One region of the Achromobacter sp. NCFB-sbj8-Ac1-l genome, then DNA from elsewhere that is predicted to be linked to it. Evidence: predicted binding sites of a transcription regulator. Region 1 holds the regulator's gene; the other holds the start of a gene.

Region 1 (8,077 bases):
GATGCGCAGGTAGTCCGTGATGAACTCCATGAGCTTGGCGTCTTTGGCGATACGCGGGTATTCACTGAAGATCGGGCTGGAGGCCGGATCCTCGATATGCGATTCGATGGCCATCAGGCCTTCGCGCCGCGCCTTGTTCAGCAGCACGTACAGGAGCGCCATCAGCTCCATGTAGACGTCCTTGCCGTAGCGCGAGCTTTTCAGCATGTCGGGCAGCGCGTTCTTGACCAGCATCAAGGACTTCTTGCTGTTGCTGGCCAGGAAGGCGCCGAAGGCGGCGCCAAAGATCAGCGTGAGTTCGAACGGCTGGTAAAGCGCGCCCAAGTGGCCGCCCAGCGCTATGAAGCTGCCGACGACCGACACGATCACCACGAGAAAACCGATAACAATCAACACATCAGGCCCCTGCCAACGAAGTCTAAAACCGGCGTCAATGATCCCCTGTTCCCCCCGACCCAAAAAGGCGGGTTACGGGGAGTTTTCCAGGGCTTTTGATGTATTTGGAAACGCCGCTCAGGAGCGGGCGGCGTCCACGGCGGGTGCGGGACGGCTGCCGGCGCGCGCCTTGGCCGCGGCGCGGGTCTTGCCCGCCCGGGGTGGCGGACGGCAGATCGCGCACACGAAATCCGACTGCGGATCATGGGCGTGCGCAATGAAATGGCCGCCGCACTGGCGGCAGGCGGACAGCTGCAGCATGCCGCTGTCGAAAAAGCGCACCAGCATCCACGCGCGGGTAAAGCTCAGCACGGGTTCGGCGGATTCGGCGCTGTCCACGCCGGCGTTTTCGAGGTACAGGCGGTACGCGTCGATGATGGCGCGGATGCCTTTGCTGCTGGTACGCGAATTCAGGAACGAATACACGTTGTAGAAGAGCGACGAATGAATATTCGGCAACCAAGTCATGAACCAGTCAACCGAAAACGGCAGCATGCCCTTCGGTGGCGAGCAGCCGCGTATTTCGCGGTACAGGCGTGCCAGGCGGTCGTGGCTCAGGCTGGTTTCAGCCTCCAGCACCTGCAGCCGCGCCCCCAAAGTGATCATGGAGCTGGCAAGCAGAATGTCATCCGCTTCCTGCGAAACGCTCTTGGTGGCCATTACACGTGTCCCAGTGGGGTCGACAGGCCGTCAGGCCAGTTCTTCAACAGGTTGCTTGGCCAGCAGGATCGTCGCGTGCGCCTGTTGCAGCGCGCCGCCCAGCACGTCGTGCGTCAGGGCGGACAGCAGGCTGTAATCGTCGAAACGGAAACGGCACAGCAGCGAGCTGGAGCTGGCCAGCTTCACCAGCTGAGCCGGAGAAAGACGCATCAGGATATCGGCAACTTCGTTGCTGAAACCCAAGCGGAACATCGATGCAGCATAGTCATCGCGCAGCATGCGCTGTGCGAGCAGTAAATAAGACAGATTCACTTCGCGAATATCTGCCAGCAAAGAATTTTCGACTTGTTGCACGCCCGACTCCCTATTCCCTATCCCACCGAAGGGGCTTGATAACCAAGGACAATTCGCAACACTGTTGCGCCCTGCCCGCTGCATCCTGTTTTAATGCGAAATGTATCATTTGTTCGCAATTTAAGTAAAATTTACCACAGGTCATGTCATTTTCTATGACTTATATGACAAATCTTTGTTGATATTGCGCAACTCGGGCGTTTCGATACACCTTGACATAGAAATCCCTGACAAATCTACGTCAATTTGCCAAATAAGCATTCAAAACGTTGCGTGCTTTAAGGAATGAAATAACGGCTTTTGCCGACAATGACACCTTGCCGATCACAGAATCTTGCTAGCTTTATCGCAGCCGCGCGTTTGTCGACAATGTCGCAAATTGACAACAACCGACGACGCGTCACGATGGACACCGCCCGACATTCCCGCAATGCCCCACGCAGATGACAGCTTGGTCGAATATGCCCCGCTAGTGCGGAAGCTGGCCCTGCAATTGCTCGCCCGGCTGCCGGCCAGCGTCGAACTGGACGACCTGATCCAAGCCGGCATGATCGGCCTGCTGGACGCCGTGCGGCGTTACCAGGAAACGGCTGACGCCCAGTTCGAAACCTACGCCACCACCCGCATCCGCGGCGCCATGCTCGATGAGCTGCGCGGACAGGACTGGCTGCCGCGCAGCGTGCGCGCCAAGGCCCGCAAGATCGAACAGGCCATCCAGCAGCTGGAACAGCGCCTGATGCGCGCCCCCACCGAGGCCGAGATCGCGCAGCAGCTGGACATGCCGCTGAACGAATACCAGACGCTGCTGCACGACGCCCAGGGCGTGCAGATCGTGCATTACGAAGATTTCGCCACCGAGCCCGACGCCGCCTCCGGCCAGACCGACTGGACCGCCACGCTCAACCACGGCTCGGCCGGCGGCAATCCGCTGGATTCCCTCCTGGCCGGCGACTTCCGCCAGGCGCTCATCCACGCCATCGACACCCTGCCCGACCGCGAAAAGCTGCTCTTGTCGCTGTGCTACGAGCAAGGCCTGAACCTGAAGGAAATCGGCGCGATCATGAACGTGACCGAAGCCCGCGTCTGCCAGCTGCGCTCGCAGGCCACCGCCCGCATCCGCGCCAAGCTGCGCGAGCAGGCCTGGCAGGATTTGCCCCAGGAAGGGCAGATCGCGCAGATCATCTAGGCGCGGCCTGGCGGGCGCCGTCGCGGCAACCCACCAAAACCCCGGCACTTTCCGCCCCTTTTCAAGCCTTCCGCGCGGCGCCCCGGCTGGTAGGCTGCTGACCTACCGTTGACCTCTTTTCGCACGGCAAAGACGCCAGGCAAGCGATTGCCTAGACATGGACCCCGAGATGACTGAACCCGATCTGCTGAATCAGGCAATTTCCGATACCTACGACGAAACCCCTTACACGTCCAACGCTTTCGCGCAGACTGCTCCGGGGCACTTGCGGGCGGTCGCCCACCTGTACGGCCTGGATTCCGCACCGCTGGAAAAGGCTCGCGTGCTTGAATTGGGCAGCGCTGCGGGCGGCAACCTGATTCCCTTCGCCGCCGCCTACCCTGACGCGGACGTGGTCGGCATCGACTTGTCTCCGGAGCAGATCGCCGCAGGACGGAAAATCGTGCAACAACTGGGCCTGCGCAATCTGGACCTGCGCGCGCTGAGCATCACGGACATTGACGACAGCCTGGGCAAGTTCGACTACATCATCTGCCACGGCGTCTTCAGCTGGGTCCCGCCCGTTGTGCGCGAGGCCATCCTGCGCGTATGCCGCGACAACCTCGCCCCGAACGGCATTGCCTACATCAGCTACAACACCTATCCCGGCTGGAAGGCGTCGGACGTGCTGCGAGATGCAATGCAATTGAACAGCTTCGGGGCCACTACTCCCGCCGAAAAGCTGAAAAAAGCCAGGGAGATGCTGCAGTTGATGGAATTCGGCCTTGCACCGAGCAATCCTATGCGTGAAGCCTTGCAGCAAGCTGCAAACAAGCTCAGCCCGCATCCGGACCACTACCTGTTCCACGAGTATCTCGAGACAATCAACGCCCCGTGCTATTTCCTGGAATTCGCCGCCAATATCCAACAAGCGGCCCTCACGTACGTCAGCGACGCCCAACCCGAGGGCTCCTTCGCCTCGAACTACGGAACTGCGACAGCGGCAATGCTCTCGTCGCTATCCTCCGACGCTGACCGCCTCATGCGGGAGCAATACCTGGATTTCGCCGTGGGCAGACAATTCCGCCAGAGCTTGTTGGTGCATGCCGAGCGTGCCGAACAAATTCTGGACCGCCCCGAAGCCAGTTTCTTCAACTCGATGCACTTTGCCGCGCAACTTGCCACGGATACGCAGCGCGACCAGGCCAACGCTGAGCAACGGCACTTCCGTACTCCATCCAACTTGGGTCTGGCCACGCACGACGCATCGTTGATCGCATTGATCGAAGCCCTGCAGCAGACCTGGCCCGCATCGCTTTCGTTCGACCAAGTTTGCGCCGTCACTGGCACCAAATCCCCCCATAAGGGTGCGGACCTGGAACACGCCACCTTCCTGAATCTCGTCACGCTGCTCAATTGCGGCGCCTTGCGCTACCGTTGCGAACCTGTTTGTTATCTCAACAGCCCAGGCAAGCCAGCCCTGATCCCCGCCGCTCGTGAATTGATAATTGCGGCAAGCCAACAATCCCTGCAAGTCGGCCATTCAAACCTTTGGCATCAGACAGTCAATCTGAGTACGGACCCCGCCACCCGCTATGTCGCATCTCTGCTGGATGGCTCACTGACCCAGGCCGAATTACGCACGAAACTGCGTGATGCATTGACGTCTGGTCGCGTTCCTCACCCAGACGGCTTGGAACTCAAGGGAGCCCGCAACGCCGACCCGGTCGCCCAAGCTTTGCTGGTCCGCATCCTCTCGGCCTTGCGAGTGGGCGGCCTCCTGAGCTAAAGCCACAATATCCCGTCCCCTATATTCAATAGAGCTCTCTGTCCGCGCAGAATCAGGCTCTGGAGAATACAACGAGGGCGGGAACAGAAAAAAGTACGACTTTCGCGAATTAGCCCTAAAGATTGATTTGGCAATGCCGTAATCCTGGCAACGGACGAACTTGAAAGCAACTAAGTCAGTTCTTCACGTTACAGTTGGGCGGCTCAGCTGCCCGGTTTGAAGAAGCCTTTCTCTCCTTGGGAGCTTAAACATGGCTGCAGTTATCAATACCAACTACTTGTCGCTGGTTGCCCAGAACAACCTGAACAAGTCCCAATCCGCCCTGGGTACCGCCATCGAGCGTCTGTCGTCCGGCCTGCGCATCAACAGCGCCAAGGATGACGCCGCCGGTATGGCCATTGCCAACCGCTTCACCGCGAACGTCAAGGGTCTGACCCAAGCCGCCCGCAACGCCAACGACGGCATCTCGCTGGCCCAGACGACGGAAGGCGCCGCCTCCGAAATCAACACCCACCTGCAGCGCGTTCGCGAACTGTCGGTGCAAGCCGGTAACGGCAACTACTCGCAAGAGCAGTTGAACTCGATGCAAGATGAAATCAAGCAACGCTTGGACGACATCAACCGCATCTCCGAACAAACCGACTTCAACGGCGTGAAGGTTCTGTCGGGCAACGCCAAGCCGCTGACGCTGCAAGTCGGCGCCAACGACGGCGAAACGATCACCCTGAACCTGTCGGAAATCAGCGTCAAGACGCTGGGTCTGGACGGCTTCAACGTGAACGGCAAGGGCGTGACGAACAACCGCACCGCCACCGTGTCCGACCTGCAAGCTGCTGGCGGTGTCGCAGGCACCGGCGCCACTGCCAACGACTGGACCGTGACGACCAAGTTCGCCAAGGTCAGCGCTGATCAAGCCTTCGCCAAGCTGGAAAATGGCAACCAAGTCAACGTGGGCGGCGGCAACTCCTACACGTACGACGCAGCCAACGGCAACTTCACGTTCACCAACAAGACCGCTGCCGCTGGCATCGGCGCGCTGGCTTCCTCGCTGACCCCGGCGTCGGGCACGGTGACCGGTACTTTCTCGAACAAGGGCGCAGCCACGACCACCTTCGAAGTGGATGCAACGGGCAAGGTAACGATCGGCGGCAAGGACGCCTTCCTGACCGCTGCTGGCGAACTGACCACCAACAACGGCGGCGGCACCACCGCGGCTGCTACGCTGACGAACGTCCTGACGGCCGCTGGCAAATCGGGCACCGTTGGCGAAGCCTCCGTCTCGATCGGCGGCAAGACCTACAATAGCGCCGCCACCGCAGGCGACCTGACCTTCACCGACACCAAGAGCAAGGACGCTGTCCTGGCCGAGTTCAAGGCTGCCGCTGCCGGCACCGTCGTTCTGGGCCAAGGCATCACCAGCGCCACGCTGAACTTCGCGACGGGTACGTCCTCGGATACGTACGTTGACGACGCAGGCTCGTTCACCAAGATCGCTGGCGGCACGTTCGACACCGTCTACACCGTCGACCCCAACACGGGCAAGGCCACGGTCAAGAGCGGCACGGGCACGGGCGACTACGCTCCGAAGGTCGGTTCGACCGCCTACGTGAGCAGCGGTGGCAAGCTGACGACCGAAACGACCAGCAAGGGCGACAAGACTGTCGATCCGCTGAAGACGCTGGACGCTGCCTTCACGAAGCTGGACAAGCTGACCGGCGAACTGGGCGCTGTGCAAAACCGCCTGGAATCGACCGTTGCCAACCTGAACAACATCGTGAACAACCTGTCGTCGGCCCGCTCGCGTATTCAAGACGCGGACTACGCCACGGAAGTGTCGAACATGTCGAAGGCTCAGATCCTGCAACAGGCTGGTACCTCGGTTCTGGCGCAAGCCAACCAAGTGCCGCAAACCGTTCTGTCGCTGCTGCGTTAATCACGCCGCAACGTCCGACGGTGGGGTCGGACAGGCCGCAAGGCCTGCTCCACCCGCCTTCGCACCAGGTCCTTCGCACCTGGTCGCAACCCAAGCCGGCGCAAGCCGGCTTGTTTTTTGTGCGAGGCCCTCGCTGTGCTTCGCCAGCGCGCCCGCTTCCTCCCGGCGAATCAACGCCAAGCCCCCCTTTTTCCCAGCTATTCGTGATTTGCCTGCCTTGGCACTTCCCGCATAATTGCCGTCGCACGCTTTTTGTATCCATATCTTTCGCAACATGACCACCACGCCTCCCGATCCACTCGCTACGCAGCACGACAGCACTACGGATCCCCACGACGCGGAGCCGGAGGATGCGCAGACGGTGCGCCTGCGCGAAGAGAACCGCGCGCTGCGAGCGTTGCTGGCCGCACAGGTGCAGGCGTCGCTGCCCCGCCCCAACCCGGCCAAGCGCCTGGGCTGGTGGCTGATCAGCGCGCCCGGCGCCGCCCTGGTTGGATGGCGCAATCTGCTGGGTCGGGAAGATGCACGTCCCATGACCGGCAAACGGGTGGGCTACGCCACCCTGACGGTCCTGTACACGCTGGCCATCTACGGCGCCTTGGTATTGCTGGTGGTGTCGTGGAGCACGCCCAACGCCGCGCGCTCCGGCGTCAACGCCGCCGGGCCGGTACGCGTGCCGCTGGCGCCACCGCCCGGTGCAGGGATGCAAGCCCCCAACCCGGCATCCCCTGCCACCTCGCCCGGCGGCTCGACCGCGACGGCCGGCGGTTCGAGCGAAACGGCTCCTTCCGATGCTGGCGCGGCACCCGACGCAGGCAAGCCCTCCCCATCCGGCAATGCCGCGCCCGCTGCCGGTATACCCGCTGCCGGTATGCCCGCAGCCGGTATGCCCGCAGCCGATACCCCCGCGGCCAATCCACCCGCCCCCTCCACCGCCGCACCGAAATCAACGCTGCGCATCACCGAAATCCCCGCCGAGAATCCGCACGCCTGGGTCGACGCATTGAAGGCAGAATTGGGGCGCTGCGCGGCGCTGGGCTTTTTCGAGCGTCCGGATTGCGCCTGGGCCGCACGCAAGCAGTACTGCGGCCCGAACCAAGGCTGGGGCGCCATCAAGGAATGTCCCGCCCAGCAATAAAACAACGCCGTATCACGCGGCAGATCATTGCCCCGCCCACGACAAGTGGGCGATAATTCAACCACTCTCCGGGCTCCCGCCCGGCATGCATGCCACCAGGACACCCGCCATGGATCTTTCCGTCAACAACACCGTCAACACCGGCCTGGCCATGCGCGATGCGCAACTGATGGCGGAAATCCAGGCGCGCGTCACCAAGAAAGCCATCAACGCGCAAGCCGACACCGTCGCCACGCTGATGCAATCGCTGCCGGTGGTGGCCATCGACGGCACGCTGGGCACGCGCATCAACACTCAGGCGTAAACCTCGCGGCACTAGCCGCCCCGCGGCGGCGGCCCGCGGCACATCACGCACTCTGCGTGGCGCCCCTTTGGCCGGGGACATTACCTGGCGGCGTCACAGCCGGGGCGAAGTCACAACGCCCGCCCGCTCCCGGCCATCGCCCCGCCTGCCCTCAGGCGTCCAGGTGCTTGCACATCAGTTCCTCGAACCATTCCAGAAATACCGCCAGCCGGCGCGACCGCTGCCGCCGGTGCGGATACAGCAGCGTCACCGGCATGGCCGGGGCGCGGTGGGTCGGCATGACCTCGACCAGCTCGCCC
Region 2 (7,453 bases), 2.4 Mb from region 1:
TTCCGACCGGCGACTGCGCACCCGCGTATGGCACAGTCACAAGTATGTCAATAGCCCATTCTACCCTGTTGGACCGGGTTGCGTCCTGGGATCAGCCGGGGCCTCTAAATTACGCCTGATTCGTGATTTTGCTGGTCGTTGTCTCGGCAGGCCGGCCGTGGCCGACCGGGGGGTTTCTTCTGACCGGGGCACGAGGCCCCGGCATGGGTTATTTCAGATCGCGGGCCACCAGAAAGGTTTCGGAGGATTTGTCCCGCGATGCCTTCGGCTTGCGCTCGACCACCCGCTTGAAGTGCTGCTTGAAGCTTTGCACGATCTGCGAGAAGCCGGTTCCGTGGAAAGCCTTGACGATCAGCGCCCCATTGGGCTTGAGATGGGCGAGCGAAAATTCCATCGCCAACTCGCACACATGCTGGATGCGCGCGGCGTCGGCGATACCCACGCCTGACAAGTTGGGGGCCATGTCGGAAATTACAAGGTCTACCGCGCGCGATCCGACCATGTCTTCCAACTGTTTCAAAATGTCATCTTCGCGGAAGTCGCCCTGGATGAATTCGACGCCCGCCACGGGCTCCATGGGCAGCATGTCGAGCGCGATGATGCGTCCGTCCACGACGCCGCCGGGCCCGGCGAGGCGCTCGCGCGCCACCTGGGACCAACTGCCGGGCGCCGAACCCAGGTCGATGACCAGGTCGCCCCGGCGCATCAGTTTCTCGGTGTCGAGGATCTCGATCAGCTTGAAGGCGGCGCGGGCCCGGTAGCCCTTCTGTTGCGCCATCTTCACATAGGGATCGTTGATGTGCTGGTGAATCCAGTCTTTGGAGAATTTATTCTTGGCCATTACCGTACAATTCCACGCATGCCTATATTAGAACTTACCTCTCGTGAGCGCAGCGACCTTCGGTCCGCCGCTCACCCTTTGCGCCCCGTCGTCCTGATTGGCGACAATGGCCTGACTGAAGCCGTGCTCAAGGAAATCGATCTGGCACTCGCTTCCCACGGCCTGATCAAGGTCCGCGCCGGCGGCGACGACCGCGAGGCCCGCGATGCCATGCTGTCGACCATCTGCGACACGCTGTCCTGCGCCCCCGTGCACCACCTGGGCAAGACCCTGATTCTGTTCCGCCCGCTGGCTGGCAACATCAAGCCCGCCGCGCTGGCCGCGATGGAACCGGAGCGCCCCGCCTCGACCAAGCGCCGCGCCTCCGAGCCGCATACGCCCAAGAAGCTGGCCGCCGAAGGCAAGACCCTGTCCAAGCGTCCGCGCCGTTCCGAAACCGAAGAGCCCAAGCCGGCCAAGGCCCGCTTCGTGCCCCAGGACCAGCTGAACAAGAACGGCAAGCCGATGCGTCCCAGCAACAAGAAGACGTCTTCCAGCGCCCACGGCATTCCGCGTCGCGCCGGCAGCGCGCTCAGCCTGCGGGCCGGGGCACGCAGCGGCACCAGCCGCAAGTCGTCGCCCAAAAGATAGAACCCGGGCACAAAAACGGGCGCTTTACGCGCCCGGTCCACCATAGCGTTCCGCCTGCTAGCCGCGGAAATCCTGACGAACGCTACGTTCTGGCTATGGTGTTTTGCTGATGTTACCGCTATTGGCAGGCGTCAGATGTAACGCACGCCCAGGACTTCATATTCGCGAACGCCAGCCGGGGCCTTGACCTCGACGACATCGCCTTCGCTCTTGCCGATCAGTGCGCGGGCCACGGGGCTCGACACGGAGATCAGGTTCGACTTGATGTCGGCTTCGACGTCGCCGACGATCTGGTACGTCACACGGTCGCCCGAATCCAGGTCTTCGATGTCGACGGTAGCGCCAAACACGGCGCGCCCTTCGGCCTCGAGGGAGGTCGGGTCGATCAGGTGGGCATTGGAAAGCGTGCCTTCAAGTTCGGCAATCCGGCCCTCGATAAAACCTTGGCGCTCGCGAGCCGCATCGTACTCGGCATTTTCCGACAGATCGCCCTGCGCGCGCGCTTCAGCGATAGCGTTGATGACGGCGGGACGTTCCACGGTTTTCAGCCGCTGGAGCTCTTCTTGCAAGCGCTCGGCCCCGCGCACGGTCAAAGGAATGGCAGACATTGTCGTTTCCCAAACAAAAGTAGAAAACGCCCCGGACGGAGCGTTCTCGGTGTGAAGGTCTTGGACCTGACGCGGTAGGCGTCCGGTCGGCTCGCCAGGCGGATGCGGCAAGCTTCGACCAAAACAAAACCCCGGCTCGGGTCGGAACCGGGGCAATCAAGGCCATATTGTGGTCAAAGTCCACGGGAATTGCAAGCCACCGGAGAAACCGTCGTTTTCGGCGCATTTCGCCGCTGTAACCCGCTAAAACCCGTCGTTTCCCAAAACGGCCTGCTTCCAGATCCGTCCCCCACCAACCCCGCCCGCCCCTGACCCGGCAAGGGCCGCTGCCGCGCGTTGCATAAAAGATACTCACCGATAGCCTGGATATCGGGAGGGCCCGGGGTTTCTGTAAAAACGCGCGGTGGTATCGAATAAAAAAGGTATAACCGACAAATCGGCCCATTAATAACAATTAAATACAAGTCGGAATCAACCGGCGGTTTTCCTTAATCAAATCCGAGGGGCGCGACGGCCAACGACATAATGTGGCCGCCGCGGGAATCGATCGATTGTGCGTGTTGCAGATTGGGCGGACGCATCGCAGTCATCCGGCTCGACGTTTGCCCCTCTACCGCAGCGCCCATGGGCTTGGGGCCCGCGCCAGCGGTGGAGCGCGTTCAAGAACGGGAGCTCTCATGCTGGAAAAATTGAAAGTCCGTACGGGAATGATGCTGGTGCTGGCCTGCTTCGTGGTGGCCTTGGCGCTGGCTTGCGGCCTAGGCTGGATGAATGCCGAAAACAGCGTGCGGGAAATCGAAGACCTGAATAATGTGGCCGTGCACCAGGTCGATCCGCTGTACGAGACCAATGGCGCCCTGTTGCGGACCCGCCTGGCGCTGGGCGCCGGCATTGCCGCCCTGCAGGCCGGCGCCAACGACCAGGCCGCGGCAGCCGAAGCGACTGCCGCCGAACAGTTGCAACTGGCGCGCGAGCGCTTTGCCCGTTACATGGAAGTACCCAAGAGCGAGCGCGGCCAGGAATTGGCCCTGGCGCTGCAAGGCCGCTTCAACGGCTACGCGGCGGCGCTGCAGGAACTGGATTCGGCGCTGAAGGAACGCTCGGTGGCCCGCTACCAGCAGGGCGAAGACGCCGTGCGGCAGGCTGACACGAATTTCGCCAAGGACATGCAGGTCTTCCTGGCGCGCGTGCAGGAACGCAGCGACGGGGTGCTGGGCCGTTCGCAGAACACCTACGCGACAGCCAAGGTGTCGTCCATCGTGCTGCTGTCGGTAGCCGTGCTGCTGGCGGCGCTGTGCTGGGCCTTCATCCGGCGTGGCGTCTTGCTGCCCTTGCAGGACGCGGGCCGGCACTTCGACCGCATCGCCGCCGGCGACCTGACCCAGCGGGTGGACGCCCGATCGAACAACGAGATCGGCACGCTGTTCTCGGCGGTCAAGCGCATGCAGGACGGGCTGACGCGTACGGTCACGACCGTGCGCCAGGGGGTGGAGGAAATCAACGTCGGGGCGGCCGAGATTGCCGCGGGCAACGCCAACCTGTCGACTCGCACCGAAGAGCAGGCGGCGGCGCTGGAGGAAACGGCGGCCACGATGGAGCAGTTGGCCGCCACGGTCAAGCAGAATGCCGAAAACGCCGCCCAGGCCAACCAACTGGCCGCGGTCAGCATGGAAGTGGCCCAGCGCGGCGGCCACACGGTCGGCCAGGTGGTGGCGACGATGCAAGGCATCTCCGACAGCTCGCGCCGTATCGCCGACATCGTCTCGGTGATCGACGGCATTGCCTTCCAGACCAACATCCTGGCGCTCAATGCGGCCGTGGAGGCGGCGCGAGCGGGCGAACAGGGCAAGGGCTTTGCGGTGGTGGCGGGCGAAGTGCGCACCCTCGCCCAGCGCGCGGCGCAGGCGGCCAAGGAAATCAAGGCCCTGATCGAGACCTCCGTCGAGACGGTGGCGGCAGGGGCGTCGCACGTATCGGCCGCCGGCCAGACCATGGAGGAAATCGTGACCTCGGTGCAGCGAGTGGCCGACATCATGGGCGAAATCTCGGCGGCGTCGGCCGAGCAGGCCGGCGGCATCGACCAGGTCACCCTGGCGGTGTCGCAGATGGACGAGGTGACACAGCAGAACGCCGCGCTGGTGGAACAAGCCTCGGCCGCGGCATCGGCGATGGAGGACCAGGCGCGGCGCCTTTCCGAGGCCACCGCAGTCTTCAAGACCCAGTCGGGCCAGGTGATCGAGGCGGCGCCGGTGCGGGTGGCGGGCCGGGCACCGGCTTCGCGGCTATCACGGCCCTGAGAGGGGGCCGGCCTGGGCGGACGTCACGCCAGCCCGGGCCGGCGGCCAGGGGCCGGGCCCGAGCGCCCGGCCAGCGGCAAGGCGCAAGCGGCAACCGCCGCCCTACCCCTGCTTCTTGCGACGCAGCAACGCGTACAGGATGATCGCGCCGAAGGTGGCGGTACCGATGCCGCCGAGCGTGAAGTTGCCCAGCTTGACCGTGAAGTCGCCCGCGCCCAGCACCAGCGTGACGGCGGCCACGATCAGGTTGCGGTTGTCGCTGAAGTCGACCTGGTTCACGACCCAGATCCGGGCCCCGGCGATGGCGATCAGGCCGAACACCACGACCGACATGCCGCCCAGCACGGGGGCCGGGATGGTCTGGATCAAGGCGCCGAACTTGGGCGAGAAACCCAGCACGATGGCGATCAGGGCCGCGATGACGAACACCAGCGTCGAATAGATGCGGGTGACCGCCATCACGCCGATGTTCTCGGCATAGGTGGTGACACCGGTGCCGCCCACTGCGCCCGACACCATGGTGGCCACGCCGTCGCCGACGAAGGCGCGGCCCAGGTAGCGGTCCAGGTCCTGGCCGGTCATGGCGCTGACCGCCTTGACGTGGCCCAGGTTCTCGGCGACCAGGATGATGGCCACCGGCACGATCAGGCCCATTGCCTCGGCCTTGAAGACCGGTGCAGCGAAATGCGGCAGCCCGAACCAGGCCGCGGCGTACACGGCGGAAAAGTCGATGGGCTTGCCCAGATTCAGGCCGTTGGCGCAGAGGGCGTACACCACGCAGGCCAGGATCAGGCCGACCAGGATCAACAGCCGCTGCACCATGCCCTTGGTATAGACGGCGATGCCGCCCACGCACAGGATGGTGACAATTGCCATGGCGCTATCAAAGCCCGAGGCGCCCATGGCGCCTTTGGCGGCGATGGGCGCCAGGTTCAGGCCGATCACCGCGACGACCGCGCCGGTCACGACCGGCGGCATCAGCGTATCGATCCAGTTGGCGCCGCCGCCCGCGCGGGCGTTGACGATCCAGACGATGACGCCGATCAGCGTGTAGGCCAGTCCGCAGGCGATGATGGCGCCCAGCGCCACGCCGATGTTGGCATTGGCGCCGCCGCCGGCATAGCCGGTCACCGCGATGACGCCGCCGATGAAGGCGAAGCTGGAGCCCAGGTAGCTGGGCACGCGGCCGCCGACGAACAGGAAGAAGATCAGGGTGCCGATGCCCGACATCAGGATGGCGACGTTGGGATCGAAGCCCATGAGCAGCGGCGCCAGCACGGTGGAGCCGAACATCGCCACCACGTGCTGCGCCCCCATGGCCACGTTCTTGGGCCAGGACAGCCGTTCATCGGGCGCGATGATGACGCCGGGCTCGGCGTCGTCGGCCAGGCGCCAGCGCGGAAAATAGGAATTGGACATGGATTCCCCGGGGGTGATTGGTGTGAGCGGGCGCCAGTGTAAAGGGGGCCGGGAACGGGCGGCAACTTAAGTTCCCGGTCGGAATGCCGTATTAGTGGAAACCCCCAGTCATTCTTCCTTCTGGAGACCCCTCATGGCCATCGATTCCATCAGCGGCACCTCGCGCATCGGCAGCATCGCCGACCTGTGGGCGCAGAAAATCCAGGCCAACAAGGAAGCCAAGGACGCCAAGGACGACAGCAAGGGCGTCACCGTCACGCCCGACGGCAAGATCCGCGTGTCCAATGCCGGCGCCATGAAGGTGGGCCAGACGGAGGAAACGGAATCTTCCGAGAACGACGACCACTACACCCGGCAGATCAAGGAACTGCAGCGCCAGCTCAAGCGGGTCATGGAGCAGATTGCACGCGTGCGCGACAGCAACGCGTCGGCCGAGCAAAAAGCCACGCAGATGCAAGCACTGAACGGCCAGGCGATGCAGATCATGAGCCAGATCCAGCAGGTCATGGCCGAAAAAGCCAAGGCGATGGCCAAAGCGAACGGCGGCGTGGCAGCCACGGCGTAAGCGCGTTTTCCCTGCGCCGGTGCTTCGGCGGGACCGGCGCCAGCCCCCCCCCCGGGCTGATGACGCGCATCAAAATTTCTGATTGGACGTGCGGCGGGCGCAGCCATTAAGGTCTCCGGACAAATCAAAAAACCACGGAGACAAACCATGCATGCAATGCGCACAGCCCTTGCAGGGGCGTTGCTGGCCGCCTGCGCGGCGCCGGCCCTGGCGGGCACCGTCACGGTCATCACGTCGTTCCCGAAAGACCTGACCCAGGCCTACAAGACCGCGTTCGAAAAGGCCAACCCGGGCATCACGCTGGAAATCCTGAACAAGAACACCGTGTCCGGCATCGCCTACGTGCGCGAAACGCCGGCGGGCCAGCGCCCCGAGGTGTTCTGGGCCAGCGCCCCCGACGCGTTCGAGGTGCTGGGCCGCGACAAGCTGCTGGCCAACTCGTCGGACGTGGCCAACAGGAATGTGCCGGACAAGATCGGCAACTACCCCATCAACGACCCTGGCGGCATGTACCTCGGACAGGCGCTGGCCGGCTACGGCATCGTCTACAACACGCGCTACATCAAGGCCCACAACATCCCCGCGCCGGTCGAATGGAAGGACCTGCTGGCGCCGCAATGGTTCGGCCATGTCGGCATCACCTCCCCATCGCGCTCGGGCACCATGCACCTGACCGTGGAAACGATCCTGCAGGGCGAAGGCTGGGATGACGGCTGGAATACGCTGCTGCGCATGTCGGGCAACAGCAGCGCGGTCACCGAACGTTCGTTCGGCGTGCCGGACGGCGTGAACAACGGCCAGTTCGGCGCGGGTCCGGTCATCGACTTCTTCGGCCTGTCGAGCAAGTATTCGAAGTTCCCCGTGGAATTCGTCTATCCGTCGGAAACGGCCATCGTGCCGGCCAACATCGCGCTGATCGACGGCGCCAAGAACACCGAGGAAGGCAAGAAGTTCATCGCCTTCACCCTGAGCCAGGCAGGCCAGGAACTGCTGCTGGAACCGAAGATCTCGCGCCTGCCGGTGCTGCCGTACTCGGCGCTGGCCGGCAAGGTGCCCGAAGGCTATCCGGACCCGGCCGAGATCGCACGCCGCA

The links. Region 1 encodes FliA, which starts transcription of late flagellar genes. Its sites were predicted from a motif close to CTAAAGTTTNNNNNNNNNNNGCCGNTA; they were not measured.
Region 2: a site for FliA is predicted at 5,861-5,887, ahead of ACUDP5_RS22475 (FlxA-like family protein). Genes of this name have one in related genera too.

What each region holds. Positions count from the first base shown of each region.
Region 1 covers NZ_CP199812.1:2,496,475-2,504,551, reverse strand. The annotation lists gene motA (flagellar motor stator protein MotA) at 1-396, opposite strand, end outside; gene flhC (flagellar transcriptional regulator FlhC) at 514-1,095, opposite strand; gene flhD (flagellar transcriptional regulator FlhD) at 1,126-1,449, opposite strand; gene ACUDP5_RS11500 (RNA polymerase sigma factor FliA) at 1,880-2,635, shown strand; gene ACUDP5_RS11495 (methyltransferase regulatory domain-containing protein) at 2,805-4,403, shown strand; gene ACUDP5_RS11490 (flagellin N-terminal helical domain-containing protein) at 4,654-6,336, shown strand; gene ACUDP5_RS11485 (hypothetical protein) at 6,611-7,474, shown strand; gene ACUDP5_RS11480 (putative motility protein) at 7,584-7,778, shown strand; gene ACUDP5_RS11475 (LysR family transcriptional regulator) at 7,930-8,077, opposite strand, start outside.
Region 2 covers NZ_CP199812.1:4,898,357-4,905,809, forward strand. The annotation lists gene ACUDP5_RS22450 (RlmE family RNA methyltransferase) at 209-841, opposite strand; gene ACUDP5_RS22455 (YhbY family RNA-binding protein) at 860-1,471, shown strand; gene greA (transcription elongation factor GreA) at 1,603-2,079, opposite strand; gene ACUDP5_RS22465 (methyl-accepting chemotaxis protein) at 2,757-4,376, shown strand; gene ACUDP5_RS22470 (uracil-xanthine permease family protein) at 4,479-5,795, opposite strand; gene ACUDP5_RS22475 (FlxA-like family protein) at 5,929-6,360, shown strand; gene ACUDP5_RS22480 (ABC transporter substrate-binding protein) at 6,508-7,453, shown strand, end outside.